One region of the Rhizobium sp. AN80A genome, then DNA from elsewhere that is predicted to be linked to it. Evidence: predicted binding sites of a transcription regulator. Region 1 holds the regulator's gene; each other region holds the start of a gene.

Region 1 (7,884 bases):
GCCCTCGGGCCTGATGTTCGGCCACTACCAGATGCAAACCGACGAAGGCGAGATTTTCCAGGTGGAAATTCCCGCCTTCTCGCTTGATTCACCTGGCCTGCTCAGAGTGCTGAACTGATCACCCTTCGCTAACCGATCACTCCGCCGCCTGCGCGAGCTCTTCCGCTTCGAAGCGATAGGTCGTCGAGCAGAACTCGCAGGTCACCGCGATCTTGCCCTCTTCCTGGCTCGCCTCGATTTCCTCGGCAGAGAAGCCCTTGAGCACGCCCTTGATCTTCTCGCGTGAGCAGGAGCAGCGGTCGAACACTTCGCGCGGCTCGTAAACGCGCACGCCGCGCTCGTGGAACAGCCGGAACAGCAGGCGCTCGACGCCGACCTGCGGATCCGTCAGCTCATCTGCGTGGATGGTTTCCACCAGCGAACGCGCTTCGGCCCAGGCATCGTCTTCCGCATGCTTGACGGTGCCTTCATCGCCGTCGCCGCCGTGCAGGTCGGCCTGGCGCATGCGCTCGGGCGCTTCCGGCAGGAACTGGGCAACGAGGCCCCCTGCCCGCCAGCGATGACGCGGCTTGCCTTGCTCGTCGCGGTCGAGCAGCTCGGCGGCGGCCAGGCGCACGCGCGTCGGGATCTGCTCGGACTGGCGGAAGTAGGTGCCGGCAATGTCTTCCAGCGTGGCGCCGTCAAGTGCCACGATGCCCTGGTAAGGCTGGCTGAACTTGCCCTGGTCGATGGTAAACGCCAGCATGCCCTTGCCGAGCAGCTGCTCGGGCTCAATTCTGCCGGCGGCAACCGCCTCGTCCAGCAGCGTCTGGTCGAAGCGGGCGTAGGCACGCACGTTCTCGGGCGTCGTGAAATCGGCGACAAGCAGATCGACCGGACCGTCGCTCTTGGTCTGCACGGTGAACTTGCCTTCGAACTTCAGCGATGTGCCAAGCAGCACCGTCAGCGCGATGACCTCGGCCAGCAGGCGGGCAACGGGTGCGGGATAGTTGTGGCGTTCGAGGATCGCATCCAGCATCGGGCCGAGCTGGACGGCGCGACCGCGCACATCCAGGCCTTCCACCTGAAACGGAACGACATGATCATCGCCGGCGAAATCGAATTCGCCGAGGGCGGCTGCAGCTTCTGCCATGGTCTTCTCCTAGTCTGAGGGCAACGGACGAGCCCGTCCATCCGCCAGCGCGGCCACAGGCCTGTCCGGCCCGATGTGGCCTCCAGTATGGTTCAGATCGCGCCCAGGCACCAAGCAAGAATCGACTTCTGCGCATGAAGACGGTTTTCCGCTTCATCGAAGACCACGGATTGCGGGCCGTCGATCACCTCGTCCGTGACTTCCTCACCACGATGGGCCGGCAGGCAATGCATGAACAATGCATCCTTGTCGGCCTGTGCCATCAAAGCCGAATTGACCTGATAAGGCTGGAAGATGTTGTGACCCCGGGCCCGATGTTCCTGATTCATGGAGACCCAGGTATCGGTCACCACGCAATCGGCGCCGGCGACCGCACGGTCTGCATCATGACCAAGCATGATTTCGGCGCCCTCATTGCGGGCCCAGTTCAGATAGTGATCCTTCGGCTCGGAACCAAGGGGTACCGCCATGTTCATGCGATAGCCGAACCGGGCAGCCCCTTCGACCAGCGAATGCAGCACGTTGTTGCCGTCGCCCATCCAGGCGACCGTCTTGCCCTTGATGGGGCCGCGATGCTCCTCGAAGGTCATGATGTCGGCCATGATCTGGCAGGGGTGCGTGTCATCCGTCAGCGCGTTGATGACGGGAACCGTCGCGTGTTCGGCGAGCTCCAGCATGCGCGCATGGTCGGTGGTGCGGATCATGATCGCATCGACATAGCGCGAGAGCACCTTGGCGGTATCGCCGATGGTCTCTGCGCGGCCGAGCTGCATTTCGGTGCCCGAAAGGAACAGCGTTTCGCCGCCGAGCTGGCGCATGCCGACGTCGAAGGAGACGCGCGTGCGGGTCGAGGGCTTTTCGAAGATCATCGCCAGCATCTTGCCTGCAAGCGGCTTGTCGCCCTTGCCGGCCTTGAAGGCCTGCTTGCGGGTCTTGGCATCGTCCATGATGACCCTGAGGTCGGAAGACGTTACCGCGGAGAGATCGAGGAAGTGTTTCGGGGGAAGCCATCTGTCTATACCTGTTACGCCCGCCATCCGGCCGGGTCATCAATCATTCAAGCCGTCTTCTTCGCCTTGGCGCGCACGCTCTCGGCGGCACGCTCGAGACGCGCAAGGCCTTCGCGGGCTTCGTCGGCCGTGACGACGAGCGGGGGCAGCAAACGGATGACATTGTCGCCGGCCGGAATGGCTAGCAGGTTCGAAGCACGGATGGCCTGCAGGAGCTCGGCCGACGGAACGGCCGCCTTGACGCCGAGCATCAGGCCTTCGCCGCGGATATCCTCGATCACATCGGGGAAACGATCCTTCAGCGATGCAAGCCCCTGACGGAAGACCAGCGCGACGTCGTTGACGTGCTGCAGGAAGCCCTCTTCGAGGACCACGTCGAGCACCGCGTTGCCGACGGCCATGGCGAGCGGGTTGCCGCCATAGGTCGACCCGTGCGTGCCAGCCTTCATGCCCGATGCGGCTTCCGCCGTCGCAAGGCAGGCGCCGAGCGGGAAACCGCCGCCGATGCCCTTGGCGACGGCCATGAGATCGGGCGTCACGCCGGACCATTCATGCGCGAAGAGCTTTCCGGTGCGGCCGACGCCGGTTTGAACCTCGTCGAGGATCAGAAGCAGGCCCTTTTCGTCGCAGAGCTGGCGCAGCGCCTTCATGAACTCGGTGGTCGCCGGGCGGATACCGCCCTCGCCCTGCACCGGCTCGATCAGGATGCCGGCCGTGGCATCGGTGATGGCGGCGCGAACGGCTTCGATATCGCCGAAGGGCACCTGGTCGAAACCGGGCGTCTTGGGGCCGAAGCCCTCGAGATACTTCTCCTGGCCGCCGGCGGCGATGGTCGCCAGCGTGCGGCCGTGGAAGGCGCCCTCGAAGGTGATGATGTGGAAACGCTCGGGATGGCCCTTCGAATACTGGTAGCGGCGCGCGGTCTTGATCGCGCATTCCAGTGCCTCGGCGCCCGAATTGGTGAAGAACACCTTATCCGCGAAGGTTGCATCCGTCAGCCGCTTGGCGAAACGCTCCTGGCCCGCGATCTCGTAAATGTTGGACAGATGCCAGACCTTGTCGGCCTGCTCCTTCAGCGCGCCGACGACGTGCGGGTGGCTATGGCCGACGGAGGTCACGGCAACGCCCGCGCCGAAATCGAGATATCGCTCGCCGGTTTCGGTGATCAGCCACACGCCCTCTCCTCGCTCGAACCGCAGCGGGGCACGAGAGTAGGTATCATAAAGCGGCGCGGCTTCAGCCATGGCGCGATCTCCTGTCATTCGCTCAACACTGGCCCGGACTCCGGCTAAAAGCGGGTGCCCGGAAATGAAAAATGCCGCCTTTCGGCGGCGAGGGGCACTATTGTCTTTTCGCAGTGCGATGTCAACAAAACTGAGCTTTTGCCGCATGCGTCAAGCAAGCATCGGGGCGCCGGCGAGCTATCAACAGCTAATGTTGCAGAAATGACTCTACCATCCAGCAAGTTGGGGAAAACCGAGAAATCGATTCGCCGCGATTCAACCGACTCTTGTCACGGAGTCGCCCTCACTCTAGGTTAAAACTCAATTACTAGACTGCATGCGGCGGAACTAGTCACCAAAATCGAGCAAGCGTTTCTTGGTCCGGACACGTCCGTGCCATGGGTGAAGGATTCTGCCTACACCAACGCTAATAAGGCGGAGACAGGGCATGAACTGGACAGACGAGCGCGTTGAAAGACTGAAGAAGCTTTGGGCCGAGGGCCTGAGCGCCAGCCAGATTGCGGCACAACTTGGCGGTGTAAGCCGCAACGCCGTCATCGGCAAGGTCCACCGCCTGAACCTTCCGGGCCGCGCCAAGGCCGGCGGCGCAACGACGGCGACGAGAGCGCCGAAGCGCCCGGCGGCATCCACGCCACGCCCCGCCAGCAACTTCAATTCCGCGCGCATCTCGCCCGCCCGTGCCGTCGCCCGCCCACAGGGTTCGGCGATGCTCAAGGAAGAGATGGACATCGATGCGATCGAGGAAGTTCGCTTCCGTCCGTCCGCCAACGTGGTCGTTCCGATTTCACGCCGCCTCGGTCTCACGGAACTGACCGAGCGCACGTGCAAGTGGCCGGTCGGCGATCCGCTGACCGATGATTTCCACTTCTGCGGCTGCGAGTCCCCGGATACGTCGCCCTACTGCACCTATCACCAGCGCATGGCCTACCAGCCGGTCAACGAGCGCCGCAAGGCAGCCAACCGGGTCGCATGACCCGGAAAGCCGGATAAGGAACACAAGAAAACGGGCCCTCGCGGGGCCCGTTTTTCGTTGGATCGTGAGAACTGGAAGCGCTTACGCTTCCATGGAATAGCCGGCGCCGCGAACGGTGCGGATGACATCCTGCATGTTCGAGAAGTTGAGCGCCTTGCGCAGGCGGCCGACATGCACGTCGACGGTGCGTTCGTCGACATAGATGTCGTGGCCCCAGACGCCATCGAGCAGCTGCGAGCGCGAGAAGACGCGGCCCGGCGACGACATCAGGAATTCCAGCAGGCGGAATTCGGTCGGTCCGAGGCGGACTTCGCGGCTCTTGCGGTGGACGCGGTGGGTTTCGCGATCGAGTTCGATATCGCCGCACTTCAGCAGCGAGGACAGAACTTCCGGCTTGGCGCGACGCAGCATCGCCTTGACGCGGGCAACGAGCTCAGGTGTCGAGAACGGCTTGACGACGTAGTCGTCGGCGCCGGTCGAAAGGCCGCGAACACGTTCGCTTTCCTCGCCACGGGCGGTCAGCATGATGATCGGCAGGCGCTCCGTCTCCGGGCGCATCCGCAAGCGACGGCACAGTTCGATGCCGGATACGCCAGGCAGCATCCAGTCGAGGATCAAAAGGTCGGGCGTGCGCTCCTGCAGCCGGATCTCGGCCTCGTCACCGCGAAGGATGGTATCGACTTCAAAGCCTTCGGCCTCAAGGTTATAGCGAAGAAGCACGCTCAGTGCTTCTTCGTCTTCAACGACTGCTACTCTTGGGATCATTCGTCTCGGTCTCCTGGTGGCGCGGGTCCGTCACGCTTATTCCGTGACCGCGCCGACGGTGTTAGCCGTATCGTCCTTCGGACGCTCGCCTTCCGGCTGGGCGCCGGTTGCCATGTAGTAGATGGTTTCAGCGATGTTGGTGGCGTGGTCGCCGATACGCTCGATGTTCTTGGCGCAGAACAGGAGATGCGTGCAGCTGGTGATGTTGCGCGGATCTTCCATCATGTAGGTCAGCATCTCGCGGAACAGCGAGGTGTACATCGCGTCGATTTCCTCGTCGCGCTCGCGGATCGACTTCGCCTTGTCGGCGACGCGGCTGGTGTAGACGTCAAGCACTTCCTTGAGCTGGACGAGCGCCAGTTCGGCGAGGTGCTCGAGGCCGCGGGCGAGCTTGCGCGGAACGCCGGTGCTCTGGACCGCGATGACACGCTTGGCGGTGTTCTTGCCGAGGTCGCCGACGCGCTCGAGGTCGGCGGCGATGCGGATCGAACCCATGATCTCGCGAAGGTCGGCGGCCATCGGCTGACGGCGGGCGATCGTGATGATGGCCTTTTCGCCGACTTCACGTTCGGCGTTGTCCAGGATCACGTCGTCGGAAATGACCTTCTGGGCGAGCGAGATGTCACCGTTGACCAGCGCCCGGACAGCGTCCGAGACCATCTGCTCGGCAAGGCCGCCCATCTCCGAAATACGGCGGGTCAGGAACTTGAGATCATCGTCATAAGCGGAATAGATATGTGTCGATGCCATGGGGCTTATCCTTGAATGTCCTGAGGTTTACCGGTTTCGGAGATCAGCCGAAGCGGCCCATGATGTAATCCTGGGTGCGCGGATCGTCCGGGTTGGTGAACATCTTGTCGGTGTCGTTCTCCTCGACAAGGTTACCGAGGTGGAACATGGCGGTGCGCTGCGAGACGCGGGCCGCCTGCTGCATGGAGTGCGTGACGATGACGATCGTGTAGGCTTCACGCAGCTCGTGGATGAGTTCCTCGACCTTGGCGGTCGCGATCGGGTCGAGCGCCGAGCAGGGCTCGTCCATGAGGATGACTTCGGGGCTGACGGCGATCGCGCGGGCGATGCACAGACGCTGCTGCTGACCGCCCGAGAGGCCGGTGCCGCCTTCATGCACGCGGTCCTTGACTTCGTTCCACAGGCCGGCGCGCTGCAGGCTCTGCTCGACGATGACGTCCATGTCGGCCTTCGTCTTGGCGAGACCATGGATGCGCGGGCCGTAGGCGACGTTCTCGTAGATCGACTTCGGGAAGGGGTTCGGCTTCTGGAACACCATGCCGACGCGGGCGCGCAGTTCGACGACGTCGATATCCGGATCGTAGATATCATCGCCATCGAGCGTGATCTTGCCGGTGACGCGGCAGTTGTCGATCGTGTCGTTCATGCGGTTCAGGCTGCGCAGGAAAGTGGACTTGCCGCAGCCCGACGGACCGATGAGAGCCGTCACGGTGTTTTCGCGGATGTTCAGCTTCACGTCGAAAAGCGCGCGCTTGTCGCCGTAGTAAACCGAGACGTCTTGGCCGATCATTTTATACGGAATGGTATTCATCTTCTGGTCTAGCGCCTTCTCAACTGCTGCTTCCGTCAACATGTTCATGATGTTTACTCCGTTTACCAGCGGCGCTCAAAGCGACGACGCAAGAGGATGGCTCCGAGGTTCATGACGATCAGGAACAGGAGCAGGACGATGATGGCGCCGGACGTGCGCTCGACAAAGGCGCGTTCGGCTTCGTTTGCCCACATGTAGACCTGCACCGGCAGAGCCGTGGAAGGATCCATCGGGGTGGTCGGCGCATTGGCGACGAAGGCGACCATGCCGATCAGGAGCAGCGGTGCGGTTTCGCCGAGCGCGTGCGCCAGACCGATGATGGTGCCGGTCAGGATGCCAGGCATTGCCAGCGGCAGGACATGGTGGAACACCATCTGCATCTTCGAGGCGCCGAGGCCCAGCGCCGCGGCGCGGATCGACGGCGGCACGGCGCGCAACGCCGCGCGGGTGGCGATGATGATGGTCGGCAGCGTCATCAGCGTCAGCACCAGACCGCCGACCAGCGACGCGGAGCGCGGGAGCCCAGCGAAGTTGATGAAGACGGCGAGACCGAGCAGACCGTAGACGATGGAGGGCACCGCCGCGAGGTTGTTGATGTTGACCTCGATCAGGTCGGTCAGCTTGTTCTTCGGCGCGAACTCCTCGAGATAGATCGAGGCAGCGACGCCGATCGGCAGCGACAAGGCGAGAACGATCAGCATCAGGTAGAGCGACCCGATCAGGGCGACGCCGAGACCAGCGGCCTCAGGGCGGCTGGAGTTGCCGTTGACGAAGAGGCCGGTGTTGAATTGCTTGGTCAGCGCGCCGCTGGCGGTAAGCTGTTGCATCCAGCCGACCTGGCGATCGTTGACCTTGCGGTTCTTCTCGTCGACCGTCAGATCGATCTGGCCCTTGTTGGCCGAGTCGACGTTGGCGTCGGCGAGCAGCGTGACGTTGACCGTCTTGCCGATGAGCGACGGGTCGGCGACGACCATGTCGCGGAGCACGATCGGCGCGCCCTTGGAGATCATCGCGGTGGCGTCACGCGTTTCCGGACGGCTCTGGGCGTTGATGCCCAATGTCTTGACCATGGCGTCGCGGATCAGCACCGGATAGTTGCCGGTGATCAGCACCGAGGGGTCCGTGGCGCGCTTGTTGTTGGGATCGAGAACCTTTTCGGAGAACTCGATGGGGAGCGTGATCGCGGTCTGCTGGAATGC
Region 2 (7,884 bases), 1.2 Mb from region 1:
GCCTCGTCCCATTTCGCGGCGATCTTCGGTTCAACGGCTGCGGAATCGTAGGTCTTTTCGAGCATTTTTGGACCAAATCTGGAGGTTTTCTGGATGCGGGTTGTAAATAGGATGCCCGCCAGCAAGTCAATAAAAAAGCCGCCCCGGAGACCGGAGCGGCTCTTTGAAAGGGTCGCGGAATCCGGTCAGCGGCGCGGGCCGCGCGCCACGCGCTCGATCTCTTCGCGCACGAGGCGCTCGACCAGCGTCGGCAGGTTGTCGTCGAGCCAGTCGCGCAGCATCGGGCGCAGCATGTCTTCGGCGATCTCATCCAGCGAGCGACGCTCGGCGCCGTCAATGGCTGCAGCCAGTTCCTCGAAGGAGCGGGCGATCTGCAGGCCGGCATCCTGCGACAGCAGCGACTGCTGGGTCTCCTCGATAAGGCTCGGCAGAAGGCGATCCGACAGCGGCGCGGCAACCGGCTGTGCCGCGATGGGTGCTGCGGACATGGGCGGCGCGATGGCGACCTGTTCCTGAACCGGCGCCTGGGCGGGCTGAACGGCTTCGGCTTCCACGGGCTGCGACTGTGACGGCATTTCGAACGGCATCGCGGCAGGCTCTTCGGCCAGCACGGGCTCAGGTTGCGGCGCCGGAGCGACCTGGTGCATCACCGGCTCTTCAACGGCCTGCTGCTGCGGCTGAGCGTCCATCACGGGCGCCGATGCGACGGGGCTCGATGCCAAGGCGGTTGGCGCAACGGGCGCCGGGGCCAGCTGCTGGCGGAATTCGAGAGGCGGTTCGCGCGGCGGCTGCAGGGTGTTGCGCTCGGAGGCGGCACGAACGCGAGCCGCGACATCGGCCAGCGACATGGCGGCGCGCGGTGCTTCCTGAGCGGGCGCCGAGCCTGCGGAATTGGCGGCGACGAAACGCGGATCGGCCTGCTGCGGCGCGGGATCGGGGAATTCCACGCCGGCATAGGCCTGATCGACCGTCAGATGAATGTCGGAGCCGTGATCGTCTTCATCATCACCATAAACAGGCGGCAGCGATGCGGAGAGTGCCCTGCCCGCGCCCGGCTCATTGCTTTCGATGATCTGGCGGATCGACGCCAGGATTTCTTCCATGGACGGTTCACGCGCTACGCTTGGCTGAGCCATATCTATCCCCGTTATTCCCGAACAACGATCGGATTGCGAGGTGTCGGCATCCGAATCACCCGGACTGTAGGATAGCCGATCGGGGAAAAAAATCATCGCGAATCAAATGACTGCCGCTTTGCACAGTTTTCTGAAAGGTCAACGGTTCCTTCGAAGGCCGGCCTGAAACGGAAACGGGCGCCAGTGGCGCCCGCATCATCGACAACCCACGTCGCGTGTCGCTTAGAACACGAATTCGCGTGCCTTGGCGAAGCCAGGCAGCGGCTTGACGGAGGCGTTGAAGAAGACGTTTTCGGAGACCGCGCCGCGCTCGCTCACGAACACCGTCGCCCGCGCCGAACCGCCATATCCCTTGATGGCGACAAGGCGACCGCCTTCGCGCAGCTGCGCGAAGAGCGCCGCGGGAACTTCTTCCACCGCGCCGTTGACGAAGATCAGATCGTAGGGCGCGCCCTTGGCGCTGCCGGCTTCGAGCGATCCCTTGACCACGGACACATTGGCGTAATCGGCAAGGTTTGCCGTTGCCTCGGCGGCCAGCGCCTCGTCCTCTTCAAGCGCCACGACGGAGCCGGCGAGCTTGGAGAAGAGCGCGGAGACATAACCGGTGCCGCAGCCGACATCGAGAACGACGTCATCCTTGGTCACGGCGGCGAGTTGCAGCAGCTTGGCGAGCGGCGACGGCTGCATGAGGAAACGCGCCGGCTTGCCCGATGCCGCCGGACAGATCTCGACGTCGGCGTCGATGTAGGAGATCGCCTTGGACTTTTCCGGGACGAAAGCCTCACGCGGCACGGCAAGGAAAGCGACCTGCACGGAGTGCGAGGTGACATCCGTGGTGCGGATCTGGTTGTCGACCATGTTGGCGCGTGCCGTCTCGAAATTCATAGTGTCCTCTCGCCCATTGAAAAGCGCTTCTAGCTGATCCGTGTCTTAATCGCAGGGGAACCGGCTTTCAAGGCTTACTGAGCGACGGCGGCAAGAATTCGGATCGCGCCGCCGGTTGCATCTCATGACCAGGAACAATCCGTGGAAACATTCATGAGATTGTGATAATATTGCAACCGGAGGAATAGGAGGAGAAGATCATGTCAGCCATAGCTGAATATTTGACGCTATTCGACCTGCTCATCGTCGCCGTGTTGATCGCGCTCATGTGCTGCGGATTGTGGGGAAAAGAGACAGGCTGAGATTTAAACATAGGTTCCCGCAACCAGGACGTTCAGGTGCTCGTCAGCTTTATTAGCGATGACTTCAACGCATAGGAACCAGGCCAGCGGGGTATCATGGCGAAATCAGCTCTTTTGGGTGGCCTCTTCATCGGGGGACTATTGGCGATCGTCGTGATGATACCGCTTGTGCGCGCAAGCGTTCCTGGTGTGGCGACCTATGGAGTGTCACCGCTGGTCTCGCTGCAGCGCGCCAACTGATCGATGCAGAGTGTGGCCCATAGATGGGGTTTGGCGCTGTTCTTCGGACGGTTTTCGACGGGCAAAGTCCCATGGTGAATTTTGACGCCTGAAATCCCTCAGGTTTTTGAACAACCCCCTTGCGCTTGTTTTCTATTCATTCTAAATGCCGCCCACGCTTTTAAATGTAAGCGTCGTGAGGCCTCGTGGCGGAGTGGTGACGCAGAGGACTGCAAATCCTTGTACCCCGGTTCAATTCCGGGCGAGGCCTCCAAAATTTCACCGAATACATGATGATATCAGCATGTGCGGCGCTCGCAGTGGCGCGGCCTGTGCTGCATGCATCAAAAAACCTGACCGCCGTCTCGGGCGATCAGGTTCATGTCATTCCGATACCAGCCTTGGCTCGATCAGGGGCCAACACATTGACGGCGTGGGCCATAGTTTGGCTGGTAGGTATTGTCCGACGCGCGATACGAGCGATATCGGTTGTAGCAATAGCTGACATGGTCGTTGCCGACATAGCGGGGAGCGCGGGGCTGCGAGGCGATAATTCCGCCGATCAAGGCGCCCGCCGCCAGACCACCGATAATGGCGCCAGCGTTGTTGTTATGACGGCGATAGTATCTGTCGTCGTAGCGATTGTAGTCGCGTCGATAATAATCACGACCACGGTCGCTATATCTGTATCCGCACCGGTAGTATGCGCAACGATTGCCCATATGGCTGTTGCGTACCCCGGAATCGCCAAACGTTCCGCGGCTTTGAACGGAACGCGAGTCGCCCCAGTTCTCGGCGAATGCAGGCCCTACTCCACTGATTGCGGTGGTCAGCGCCACGATCATGATTGCAAGCTTTCTCATCGTACACCTTCGAACTGTTAATGCGACTCGCGTCTCAAACGCTTGAAGGATAAACGCATTCGCGCGCTCGGTGTTCCGTCGATCGCAGCAGCGTTCCTGCGTCGGGGAAAACCGCAAAAGAATCGCCACGGGTCGATTGTGACACTTTTATTGCAGGTTGCGCTATTTTATGAGCAACGCATAAACAGTTCACATGGGATGGATGGCATGCTCAGCTGGTTTCGAAAACTTCTGCCGCGCGAAGATCGTTTCTTCGACCTTTTCGCCCAGCATTCGCGCACCATCGTGGGGGCGGCCGAAGCGCTGAACGAATTGCTCAAGGGCAACGACACCGAACGGCACTGCGAGCGCATCGTCACGCTCGAGGACGAGGCCGACAATATCACCCGCGAGGTGATGCTCGCCGTGCGGCGCAGCTTCATCACGCCGTTCGACCGTGTCGACATCAAGGATCTCATCCAGTCCATGGATGACGCGATCGACATGATGCACAAGACGGTGAAGACGATCCGGCTGTTCGAGCAGAAAGAGTTCGATCCGATCATGCAGGAAATGGGCGAAGCCATCGTCGAAGCGGCGGGTCTCGTCGCCGAAGCCATCCCCCTGCTCGAGCGCATCAACGCCAATGCAACGCGGCTGAGCGCCATCGCCGAGGAAGTCACCCGCGTTGAGGAGAGATCCGACGAACTCCACGACCGAGGCCTGAAAGCGCTCGTGCTTCGTCACCGGGAATCGAACCCGATGGCCTATATCATCGGCAGCGAGATCTATGGCGAGCTCGAGAAGGTCGTCGACCGCTTCGAGGACGTTGCCAACGAGATCAGCGGCATCGTGATCGAGAACGTCTGATGGACGCCACCCTCGCCTTTCCGCTGCTTGCCGGGCTGATCGCGGTCGCGCTGTTCTTCGACTTCCTGAACGGCCTGCACGACGCCGCCAACTCGATCGCCACGATCGTGTCGACGCGCGTGCTGAGGCCGCAGTTCGCCGTTGCCTGGGCCGCCTTCTTCAATTTCATCGCCTTTCTGTTCTTCGGGCTGCATGTCGCAGAGACGCTCGGGACGGGCATCATCGATCCCGGCATCGTCTCGCCCATGGTGATCTTCGCGGCGCTGATGGGGGCGATCATCTGGAACATCGTCACCTGGGTGTTCGGCATCCCGTCGAGTTCCTCGCACGCTCTGGTCGGCGGGCTGGTCGGCGCGGGGCTCGCCAAGGTCGGCTTCAGCTCGATCGTCTGGAGCGGCCTGCTGAAGACGGCAGGCGCGATCGTGATGTCGCCGATGATCGGCTTCCTGCTGGCGCTGTTTCTCGTTCTGGTCGTCTCCTGGGTCTTCGTGCGGCAGACACCTTTCGCGGTCGACCGTACCTTCCGCGTCATGCAGTTCGTCTCGGCGTCGCTCTACTCCCTCGGGCATGGCGGCAACGACGCGCAGAAGACCATGGGCATCATCGCCATCCTGCTCTATTCGCAGGGCTATCTCGGCGGCAGCTTTTACGTGCCGTTGTGGGTGGTGCTTTCCTGCCAGTCGGCCATGGCGCTGGGCACGCTGTTCGGCGGCTGGCGCATCGTTCACACGATGGGATCGAAAATTACCCGGCTGAACCCGATGCAGGGATTCTGCGCGGAAACCGGCGGCGCGCTGACGCTGTTCGGCGCCACCTGGCTCGGCATCCCGGTCTCGACGACGCATACGATCACCGGCGCGATCATCGGCGTCGGCGCGGCGCGGCGTGTGTCGGCCGTGCGCTGGGGCCTTGCGGGCAACATCGTCGTCGCGTGGGTGGTGACGCTGCCGGCCGCCGCGCTGATCGCGGCCGCCTTCTACTGGATCGCCGGCATCTTCGCCTGAAGCGATGATATCAGGAGGCGGAATTCCGCCTCCTCTGCCACCACACCGAAAAGCGTCGTCTCATGCGCCGCGCGACATGCAGATCGTGCGACAGCACCAGCACGCCGAGCGGAATCATCCAGAAGCCGAGGATCGGAAGAAAGCCCAGACATCCGCCCAAAACCAGAAGTCCGCCGATCAAAAGCCGCGATATGCGCGACTTCGGCAACGGAATGCGGGTCGACCCCATGACGATGTGGCCGGTGACGTGATCGATACCAAAGCGTTTGGCGTTGTTTTTCGGGCTCTCGGTCATCACCACCATGTGGGGATAACCTGAATGATTGCAAGGAGATGTCATTTTTTTGAAAAAACCGCTTGGCAAATCGAGCAAGCATTTGTATTAGCCCACTCACACCGCGGCGAGCGGTGATCCCTGGTAGCTCAGCGGTAGAGCATTCGACTGTTAATCGACAGGTCGCCGGTTCGAATCCGGCCCGGGGAGCCAGTTTCCAAAAGGTCTGCATTGAAAAATGCAGGCCTTTTTCTTTTCCGAAATCAAGACGATACACCTCACACCCGGCGCCAACGCCGGCGCCTCATCCCAGCGGATGGTCGAGCCGCCGGGACAAAGTGCAAGAGGGCGATATCAGTAGCTGCAGGAACGCCCGTCGCTGGGCCTGAAGCCATCGGAGCAGGCACGGTTCATGGAATCGCCCTGCACATAGCCGGATGCCGACCCGGACGAGGTCGGAACGCTGGTGCATCCCGCCGTGAGCGCCGAAAGGCCGATCAGCGTGACGGCGGCCAGGATGGTTGAAATTCGCTTCATGTGGACCTCTCCTCAAAACTGTCTTGGACATTAAGCTAGCACGCGGCCAGCAAACGCCACGTAAATTTCTTGCTGCCCGAACTTCCTGCTTCACGCCGGGCGACCATGTACGCGGCCGGGCACCCTACCCCTGCAGCGTGTCGACCTTGCGAAGATCCGGAAACAATCGGGTCCACATGAGCACCACGACGATGGTTCCGACGCCGCCGATGACGCCGGCGGCGACGGGGCCCATCATGCCCGCGAGCATGCCCGATTCAAATTCGCCCAGCTGGTTCGAGGTGCCGATGAAGAGTGAATTGACGGCGTTCACGCGGCCACGCATCGAATCCGGTGTCAGCAGCTGCACGAGCGAGCTGCGCACCACGACGCTGACCGTGTCGGCCGCTCCCACCACGAAAAGCGCCGCGATCGACAGCGCGATGCTGGTCGACAGGGCAAACACGATCGTCGCCACGCCGAATACGGCCACGGCAACCAGCATCTTCGCCCCGACCTTGCTGGTGAGTGAGCGTCTTGCGAGCAAGATCGACATGGTGAGCGCGCCGACGGCCGGCGCCGCGCGCAGCATTCCGAGCCCCCAGGGCCCGGCTTGCAGGATATCGCTGGCGAAGATGGGCAGCAGCGCGGTAGCGCCACCGAGAAGAACGGCGAACAGGTCGAGCGAGATCGTGCCGAGCATCACGGGCTTGCTCTTGATGAAGGACACGCCAGCGAAAACGGAAGAAAGCGTGACCGGTTCGCGCCTGCTTGGCGTCCATTTCATGCGGATCGAGATGACGTTGACGCTTGCAACGGCAAACAGGACAGCGGCGACGGCGAAGGGGGCGACGGCATCGACGCCGTAAAGCAGGCCACCCAGCGACGGGCCGACGATCAGCGCCGTCTGCATCATCGAGGTCGATGTCGCCACAGCGCGCTGAAGCAGCGATGGCGGCATGATGCTGGGGAGAAGTGCTGCCATCGTCGGGCGCTCGAAGGCGACGGTTGCGCCCATGATCGTCACCGCCGTCAGGATGCCTGAAGGCGTCAGCCAGTTCTGCCAGGTGGCGACCGCAAGTGCGGCCGACACGATTGCCAGGATCAGCTGGCAGACGAGGCCGATGCGCCTTCGGTCGAAGCGGTCGGCGACGTGGCCGACCACGAAGGTCAGCACCACCATCGGCAGGAACTGGCACAGCCCGACCATGGCCAGCGCGAAGGCGCTACGGGTCTGGTCATAGATCATCCAGCCCATGGCGATAGCGACGCACTGGAACGAGAGCGAGGAAAAGACGCGGGACGCCGCGAAATTGAGATAGCCGGGATGGCGCAGAACGCTATCCTGGTGAACTGCTGAAACATTCATGGGAAGACTGTCCGGCCCGCTGCCGACAGCGCGCCTCTGGGGGTTGTTGCTGCAACGGTTTCCGCCCGGACAGGCGTCCTTGTCAATGGCAACGGGGCCGCTTTCCGTACGGCCCTGCCGGATCGTGACCACCGACAGCGCTTGCCGCGGTGGTCACCGGATCAGGAACGCTACTTTTTCTTCTTCGTCGGGCGAACCTTCACCGGTTTCGGCGGCGGTATCAGCTCGGCGTCGGCATAGCAGTATCCGGCGACCCATCCGCCGCTGGCGAAGAGCTTGGAATCACCCTCCGCGTGCCACTGGCAGGTGAGCGAATTGGGGTCCCACGCCGTGACGGCCACGCCATAGATGCCCTTGCCCGCGAAGGTCGTCTTCGGGTTGCCCGTCAACCGCCAGCCCTCCGCCGGCTGCATCGTCCATGAGATTCTCTCGCCCTCCCGGGCCTTCTCCTTGAGACCGAATTCCGG
Region 3 (7,884 bases), 930 kb from region 1:
TAATGTCAAGGACATTTGTGCATTTCAATTGACATAAGTGTCACACCGGTCATTATCGCGGCGACAAACCATGCCCTGTCTGAGCAGGATCTAGGGCGCCTTTGCTTTTGGAGGAGATGTGGTCAAGCTAAAACGCGGCACGCACACCGCCTATTCGGAAGCCTCCTCGCTCAGACTGCGCGCTGCCTGGCTCTATTATAACCAGGGATTGACGCAAAAAGATGTCGCCGAACAGCTCGGCATCAGCCGCACGACTGTCATCCGGCTGCTCGACGAGGCGATGAAGCGCAGCGAGGTGCAGATCTGGATCAACGATTCGATCGGCGATTGCGTCGAGCTGTCGGTGAAGCTGGAGCGCGCCTACGGCCTGGACGAGGCGATCGTCGTGCCCGCTCCCGTCACCTCCGATCCGAATGCGCTGGCCAAAAGCGTCGGACTGGCGCTCGGCCAGTTTCTCTCCGAAGCCATTCCCGACAACTACACGATCGGCGTCGGCTGGGGCCGCACCATGACAGCCTCGCTGTCGAGCTTCCGCCCGCCGCGCCGCGACAATTGCAAGGTCGTCTCCCTGCTCGGCGGCATCGTCGCCGTCCATCAGACCAACCCGATCGATTACACCTGGCGGCTCGCAAGCCAGCTCGGCGCTGAGTGCTACATGTTCCTCGCGCCGCTTCTGGTCGATTCCACCGAGACCAAGCGCAACCTCATCGAGAAGTGCGGCCTCGACACCATCTACCGGCTCGCCGAAACGCTCGATCTCGCCATCGTCAGCTGCGGCGATATCGGCCCGCATTCGACCTCTCTGTCGGAGGGATGGATCTCCAAGGGCGAGTTGCAGGAGCTGATCGATGCCGGCTGCGTCTGCGATACCATGTTCAATTTCCTCGACAAGGACGGCAACACGGTCGATCATTCGATCAACAGCCGGGTGATGTCGGTCGATCTCGATACGCTAAAGAAGGCCAAGCACATCGTGCTCTCCTCCGGCGGCGCCCACCGGGCGGTCGCGATCAGCGCCACCATCAAGCGCATCGGCTGCAACACCCTGATCACCGACGAGAGCGCCGCCCGCGCCCTGATCGAGCTATGGGATCAAACGGCTGGCGCCGCTCCCGGTTAGGCTGAAGCCGCCGAACAATTGCGCCGCCGATTTCCGACGGCATCCGGCCCGCACTAACATGTCACGAACGACGAGCGGCGTTGCGGCAATCTGGTTTCCCTGCACACCTGCGGGCGCAGTAGCAATGGCTCGACGAACTTCCTCAGTCGTCAACGTGAGAGGCCGCTGACACGGCGCGCCTCCGAGGTCGACAACAACTCCCGCAGCCTCGCCGACACCGCTCAGATAAGCGGTGAGCACCTGTTGCGCCGTCCGGTTGGTTGGCGCCTGATCCAACATCCGGGTGACTTGCGCGACCGATATGGCGCCAGCGTTCGTCGATTGCTCGGCATGGGCGGGAACGAGCACGAGGCACGACGCAAGTGTGGTGATCGTCATTGGAATGGGTCGAAACATCGATATGTGACCTCCTAGGTGCATAAATAACTTCTATACAAAAATTTATTATTGTAAAACAGAAATTATTTTTTATGATGCAATCATTCAAAGGAGCTCTCGAATGATCACATCCGGCATAAGCGCGACGCGACGCGATAACTCACGCACAAACCAGCTTTATCGTGTTCGCCGTTTAAGCGGGGTGATGGCAACGGCCAGTGCTGTGGTGGCCGTCCTGCTCGGGACCGCGATGCTACTCTATTGGTGCCTGACCCCTGCCGATATGTTGTTTCGCCATGCCGGCCTCCTCGCTCCTCCGCCGGCATACATCGGGCTTTCCGCGCGGCTCGCCGCATTCGCGATTGCGATGATCCCGCTCGGCGCGCTGATTGTTGGCCTGCTGAGCGCCCGACGCTGCTTCGGTTGCTTCGCGGCTGGGCGCATCGTCTCCAGCGATGCCGCACGACACCTCCGCGGCTTCGCGCTCGGCGTCGGCGCGTCGGCTCTGCTCAAGCCCGTGGCCGGGGCAGGCCTGGGCCTGCTGCTTGGCACGCTCTCCCCGAGTCACGCGCGCAGTCTGGTTCTGAACATCGGTTCGGACACGCTGCTGTCACTGCTGTTTGCAGCGATGGTCGCGGTGATCGCGGGAGTGTTGGTCGAAGCGGCCGAGATCGCCGCCGAGAACGACCAGTTCGTCTGAGGAGAACCGGTCATGCCCATTCAAGTCCGGCTCGGCGTCATGCTCGCCGAGCGCAACGTCAAGTCAAAGGATCTCGCCGAGTATGTTGGGATCACCGAGGCGAACCTTTCGCTTCTCAAGAAAGGCCACGTGAAAGGTGTCCGTTTCGAAACGCTGGAGAGAATCTGCGACTTCTTCGACTGCCAGCCTGGCGACCTGCTCCGCTATGAACGCGCCGAACCCAAGGCCGGAGACGCTCCGTGAGCTGGGCACCGGTTCGCGGCACCCGGCCCCTTCATCTCGGACGTTCGCCTCGAGATCCGCCACGATAGCGAGGATGTCGCCGACGTCATCGTCAATTTCGATCCGTCCAGCCTCTGCCAGAGCATCCTCGGCGTCTGGCTCACGTGCGCCGCATTCGCAGCAAGCATAGCGACGACCACGTCAAGGAGGAGGCCAACCGCCCCGAGGCACTAAGCTGATCCGAAGGGCCGACAGCACGCTCACCTGCCGACCTCTTTCCGCACGCATCTCCGCGTCCGGCCGAAGCGTCATATATCCTTCATGAGACGCTGCTTACTTGGCGCCATGAGTGGCCTTGCCGTGCGTGCTTTCATGATATCGTCATGCGGCGCAGAGCTAGGCAGCTCCGCAAGCGTCCGAAGCGACAAATCTGAACAGGGATCGAGATGACCACCATGAGAGGCACGCCTTCAACCGACTGGCTCGAGGCCGAACTGGCCGATACGCTGGATGAAGATTACGAGCTCGAGCTCTCCGAGCCGGCGCTGTCCGAGGAAATCCGCAAGATCTACCGCAAGGCGCACCCGCCATCGATGCCGCGCATCGAGTATTTCCGGTCGCTGATCGCCCTTCAGTCCGAGCTGATCCGCCTGCAGGACTGGGTCACCTACCACAAGGAAAAGGTGGTCGTGATCTTCGAAGGTCGCGATTCCGCCGGCAAGGGCGGCGTCATCAAGCGCATCACCCAGCGCCTCAACCCGCGCGTCGCCCGCGTCGTGGCGCTTCCCGCGCCGTCCGACCGCGAAAAGTCGCAATGGTATTTCCAGCGCTACGTGCCGCATCTGCCCGCCGGCGGCGAAATCGTGCTCTTCGACCGCTCCTGGTACAACCGCTCCGGCGTCGAGCGCGTCATGGGTTTCGCCGACGAGGAACAGGTCGAGCAGTTCTTCAACGACGTGCCCGAATTCGAGCGCATGCTGGTCCGTTCCGGCATCCGCCTCGTCAAATACTGGTTCTCGATCACCGACGAAGAGCAGCAACTGCGCTTCCTCGTGCGCATCCACGATCCGCTGAAGCAGTGGAAGCTCTCACCGATGGACCTGGAATCCCGCGTCCGCTGGGAAGCCTACACCAAGGCCAAGGAAGAAACCTTCGCCCGCACCAACATCCCGGAAGCCCCGTGGCACATCGTCGAGGGCAACGACAAGAAGCGCGCGCGCCTGAACTGCATCGACCATCTGCTGTCACAGTTCCCCTACGAGGACGTACCGCACGAGGAGATCGCCCTGCCCGAGCGCGTCTTCAACCCGGACTACGAGCGCAAGGTCCTGCCGCCGGAGTTGTACGTTCCGTCGAAGTATTGATTGGAAGCGTCGGCGGGTGAGGCCCCCTCATCCGCCTGCCGGCACCTTCTCCCCGTCGGGGAGAAGAGACTCGGGGCCCGCCGCTCGCGCCAACCTCCCCTTCTCCCCAGCGGGGAGAAGGTGGCCCGAAGGTTTCAGGTGCAACAAAGTTGCACCGGGGATGAGGGGCTGCACCCACAACCCCATCCATCCCAACCACACTCAAGCGTGCGCCGACTCCCACCCCAGCATCGCCCGCTTGCGCGTCAGCCCCCAGTGATAACCCGTCAGCGCGCCGCTCTTGCCGAGCGCCCGGTGACACGGCACCACGAAGGAGATCGGGTTGGCGCCCACGGCCGCCCCCACCGCCCGCATCGCCGTCGGACGGCCGATGTCGCTGGCGATGTCGCTATAGGTCACCGCCTTGCCGAAAGGGATCTTCAACAGGCTCTCCCAGACCTGCACCTGGAAATCGGTGCCGATCAGCACGACCCGCAGCGGCTGGTCCGAGGTCCAGCGGCCGGGCTGGAAGATGCGCGAGGCGTAAGGAGCCGTCGCGTCGCGGTCCTCGACGTAATCGGCGTTCGGCCAGCGGCAGGTCATGTCCTCGAGACACGCGGTTTCGTCGCCGATATCGGCGAAGGCAAGGCCGGCGAGGCCGCGGTCGGTGATCATCACAAGCGCGATGCCGAAGGGCGAGGGATGGAAGCCGTAGCGGATCGTCAGTCCGCCGCCCCGCGCCTTCCATTCGCCCGGAGACATTGCCTCGTGCGTGACGAAGAGATCGTGCAGCCGCCCGGGGCCTGACAGACCGACCTCGAAGGAGGTCTCCAGCAAGGGCAGCTCCTCCTTGCGCAGCAGCCGCTTGGCATGATCGAGCGTCACCGCCTGCAGGAAGGCCTTGGGCGAAAGGCCGGCCCAGCGGGTGAAGGTCTTTTGCAGTTGCGTCGGCGATTGATTGAGACGCATGGCGATCGCTTCCAGCGACGGCTGCTCACGGTAATCCTCGGTGATCAGCTCGATCACCTGGCGGACGGTCTCGTAGTCGGGACCATCGGGCGTGATGTCTTGGTTCAGCTTGGCTACCATGTTCATGATCTTTCTCCTTGTCACAAGGAGATAGTCAAGCGGAATGGCTGAGGCCACCCGATTCTTGCGCCTGAATCAGATGATCGTCAGATACGCTGCTTGACCGTCGCCAGCGCCCGCCTGAAGGCCTTGGCGAAGCTTTCGCGATCGTCGGGATTGAGAAAGCCGCCGATATCGGTCGCCCGTCCCTCGCCGGAAATATGCATCGACAGGATGCCGATCTCCTCGTCGCGGCGCACGGAAAAGCGCGTCCAGAACGGATTGAAATGATGCTCGACCATACGCCCCGACGGCGCGACCTTGCGCACCGCGATATCGGTGCGCGACACGGTCACCATTTCGCGCGCCCTCGCCGCGCGGTAGTTCAGCCGGAAGGCGCCGTAGAGCAGCAGGAAATCGAGACCGAAGAAGAAGCCGATCGGCCAGGCGCCGGTAACGATGAAGAGCAGGCCGTAAAACAGGAAAAAGCCGCCCGTCAGCAGCAGAACCACTCTGAACCCCGTTCGGCCGAGCGACCGGTGGGGAAAGAGCTCGGCTGAAAATACCGGCTGGTCCAGAACCGCCTGCTGATCAGCGCTGTCGGCGTTGCTTTCCATCATGGCTGGCGAGTATAGATTGTCCATGTCCAGTCCGAAACTCAAATCCTCCGCCACGTCGTCGCAGCCCGAAAAAATCGTCGTTCGCCGCAAGAAGAAGGCGACCGTCCGCTCCGTTTATAGCGAGGCCGAGCGCGAGGAGATGTTCCGCCGCTTCTCCGTGCAGCGGCCGGAGCCCAGGGGCGAGCTGGAACACAGCAATCCCTTCACGCTCGTCGTCGCGGTCGCGCTCTCGGCGCAGGCGACCGATGCCGGCGTCAACAAGGCAACGCGCGCGCTCTTCAAGGTCGCCGACACGCCCCAGAAGATGCTCGATCTCGGCGAGGAGAAGGTGCGCGATTACATCAAGACGATCGGCCTCTATCGCAACAAGGCGAAGAACGTGATCGCCCTGTCGCGGATGCTGGTCGATGTCTTCGGCGGCGTGGTGCCTCAGACGCGCGACGAGCTGGTGATGCTCCCGGGCGTCGGCCGCAAGACCGCCAACGTCGTGCTCTCCATGGCCTTCGGCCAGGCCACCATGGCCGTCGACACGCATATCTTCCGCATCGCCAACCGCATCAAGCTGGCGCCGGGCAAGACGCCCGACGAGGTGGAAGAACGGCTGATGAAGGTGGTGCCCAAGCGCTACCTCTACCACGCCCACCATTGGCTGATCCTGCACGGCCGCTACACCTGCAAGGCTCGCCGCGCCGAATGCGAGCACTGCGTCATCGCCGATCTCTGTCGCTCGCCCGAAAAGAGCTGCGACATCCCGGCGCCACTGGTCGAGCTACCGCCGCAGGTGATCGGCGAGGCCGTCGAATAGGGCTTTGCTCTATCGCATGTCGGTGCCGCAAAACCGCTGCACGCTTTTGCGCGACATGCTTTAGACCCGAACGCCGAGCTGCTTGCGCGACAGCAGCTTGTGCAGGTGCACCATCATGCCCGCGGCAAACAGCGGCGTCAGCAGGTTGACGATCGGGATGGCCAGGAAAGCGGCGATGACGAGGCCGGCGAGAAACACCGTCGGCGCATGTTCCTGGCGAAACAGCCGCGCCTCGGCCGGTGACCTGAAGCGCATGGCGGCGAACTCGAAGAATTCCCGGCCGAGCAGGTAGCCGTTGACCATGAAGAAGGCGACGAGATTGACGCCGGGGATGAACAGCAGGAACAGCGCCACGACATTGCCGGCGACGACGACGCCGAGGAACTTGATCGAGCTCAGCATGGCCGGGCCGAGCGGCATGGCGGTGCCTGGCACGTCGTCAGGATAATCGCGCTTCTCCACAACCTCGGCGACATCGTCGAGAAACAGGCCGGCGATCAGCGCCGTCACCGGCGAGAGCAGGAGCGCAAGCCCCAGCGCCAGCCCGATCCCCGCCATGATGGCGAGGACGAAGCCCAGCCAGCCGGCCCAATCGGGCATGGCAGGAAAGAAGCTGGCGAGCCAGGGAAACACGAAAGCCATGAAGGCGCTGCGCAGCGCCAGCCACAGGCCGATCAGCGCGAGCACGGTGAGCCCGAGCACTTTCCAGAACACCGACCGCGTTTGCGCGGCGAAAAGATTGGTGATGGAAAGGCGAGCCGCTTCGAGAATCATTGTGACGTCTCCGGTTGTGGCGATGATGTAGGAATCTGATCTTTGAACGGCAAGGCTGAAATTATTTCGCTAAATCGACGGAATTGTTGTTCAAAAGCCTTTCATAATATATATTTAAATCAGCATCTAAGATTACTTGCAGGGCGCTGCGAATATTTACGTGCGCAGGGATTTGTTTCAAGCTGACAGGAAACACCACCCAAAAATCGGGACGGCTACCGTGGAAGACTTTGTCCAGAAGCTCCGCCAATACGCGAAATCCGGCACGCCCGCCGAACGTCGCATCGCGAAATATTTCACCGAACACTTGAGCGATCTTCCGTTCGAAACCGCCGCCTCCGTGGCCGACCGGCTGGATCTGAGCCCGATGACCGTCGGCCGTTTCCTGCGGGCGCTTGGCTATCAGGGGCTCGACAGCGTCAAGGTCCAGATCCGCGACGTCGGCGGCGTTTCGGCCACGCAGATGCAGGCGTCGATGTCGGAACTGCAGGTCGATGCAGCCGACGGAAAGCCGCTCGCCGTGCTCGTCGCCGAGCAGATCCAGGCGCTCCACCACATCTATCATCTCACCGGACAACAGCACTGGAGCGACGCGGTGGCGATGATCCGCGCGGCAAGCGAGGTGTTCATCGCCACCCATGTCTCGCAGGCGAGCTTCGCCACGCATTTCAGCCAGCGCCTGACGCAGGCGCGCGACGGCGTGCACGCGCTCGACGGCAGCGGCAACCGTTTTGCCGAACTCTTCGCGCGCGTCAGCGGCGAAGGGGCGCTGCTTGTGATCATCGACAGCCAGCGCTTCAAGAAGGCCCGCCTCCTGGCGCGCATCGCCCGGCGCTACGGATACAAGGTCGTTC

What was found. The regulator PhoB, encoded in region 1, activates phosphate uptake and scavenging genes when phosphate is short. The targets are predictions, from matches to a motif close to TGTCATNNANCTGTCAT.
Region 2: P3R82_RS17435 (DUF47 family protein) is a predicted target of PhoB. The motif match lies at 3,544-3,560, and genes of this name have one in related genera.
Region 3: ppk2 (polyphosphate kinase 2) is a predicted target of PhoB. The motif match lies at 2,727-2,743, and genes of this name have one in related genera.

The regions. Positions count from the first base shown of each region.
Region 1 covers NZ_JASJPX010000003.1:2,381,918-2,389,801, forward strand. Annotated here, with positions in the region: gene apaG (Co2+/Mg2+ efflux protein ApaG) at 1-118, shown strand, start outside; gene P3R82_RS23430 (Hsp33 family molecular chaperone) at 137-1,132, opposite strand; gene argF (ornithine carbamoyltransferase) at 1,225-2,169, opposite strand; gene P3R82_RS23440 (aspartate aminotransferase family protein) at 2,190-3,386, opposite strand; gene P3R82_RS23445 (GcrA family cell cycle regulator) at 3,814-4,359, shown strand; gene phoB (phosphate regulon transcriptional regulator PhoB) at 4,441-5,124, opposite strand; gene phoU (phosphate signaling complex protein PhoU) at 5,161-5,874, opposite strand; gene pstB (phosphate ABC transporter ATP-binding protein PstB) at 5,918-6,733, opposite strand; gene pstA (phosphate ABC transporter permease PstA) at 6,748-7,884, opposite strand, start outside.
Region 2 covers NZ_JASJPX010000003.1:1,200,408-1,208,291, forward strand. Annotated here, with positions in the region: gene P3R82_RS17405 (valine--tRNA ligase) at 1-65, opposite strand, end outside; gene P3R82_RS17410 (DUF2497 domain-containing protein) at 186-1,136, opposite strand; gene P3R82_RS17415 (protein-L-isoaspartate O-methyltransferase) at 1,359-2,021, opposite strand; gene P3R82_RS17420 (hypothetical protein) at 2,420-2,563, shown strand; tRNA gene P3R82_RS17425 (tRNA-Cys) at 2,743-2,816, shown strand; gene P3R82_RS17430 (BA14K family protein) at 2,953-3,405, opposite strand; gene P3R82_RS17435 (DUF47 family protein) at 3,613-4,254, shown strand; gene P3R82_RS17440 (inorganic phosphate transporter) at 4,254-5,258, shown strand; gene P3R82_RS17445 (hypothetical protein) at 5,269-5,562, opposite strand; tRNA gene P3R82_RS17450 (tRNA-Asn) at 5,671-5,745, shown strand; gene P3R82_RS17455 (hypothetical protein) at 5,887-6,069, opposite strand; gene P3R82_RS17460 (MFS transporter) at 6,194-7,417, opposite strand; gene P3R82_RS17465 (hypothetical protein) at 7,588-7,884, opposite strand, start outside.
Region 3 covers NZ_JASJPX010000003.1:3,312,818-3,320,701, reverse strand. Annotated here, with positions in the region: gene P3R82_RS27970 (sugar-binding transcriptional regulator) at 119-1,120, shown strand; gene P3R82_RS27965 (chlorophyllide reductase) at 1,085-1,498, opposite strand; gene P3R82_RS27960 (DUF2975 domain-containing protein) at 1,620-2,198, shown strand; gene P3R82_RS27955 (helix-turn-helix transcriptional regulator) at 2,211-2,441, shown strand; gene ppk2 (polyphosphate kinase 2) at 2,867-3,784, shown strand; gene P3R82_RS27945 (bifunctional helix-turn-helix domain-containing protein/methylated-DNA--[protein]-cysteine S-methyltransferase) at 3,986-4,858, opposite strand; gene P3R82_RS27940 (DUF2244 domain-containing protein) at 4,939-5,451, opposite strand; gene nth (endonuclease III) at 5,474-6,256, shown strand; gene P3R82_RS27930 (sulfate transporter family protein) at 6,317-7,030, opposite strand; gene P3R82_RS27925 (MurR/RpiR family transcriptional regulator) at 7,251-7,884, shown strand, end outside.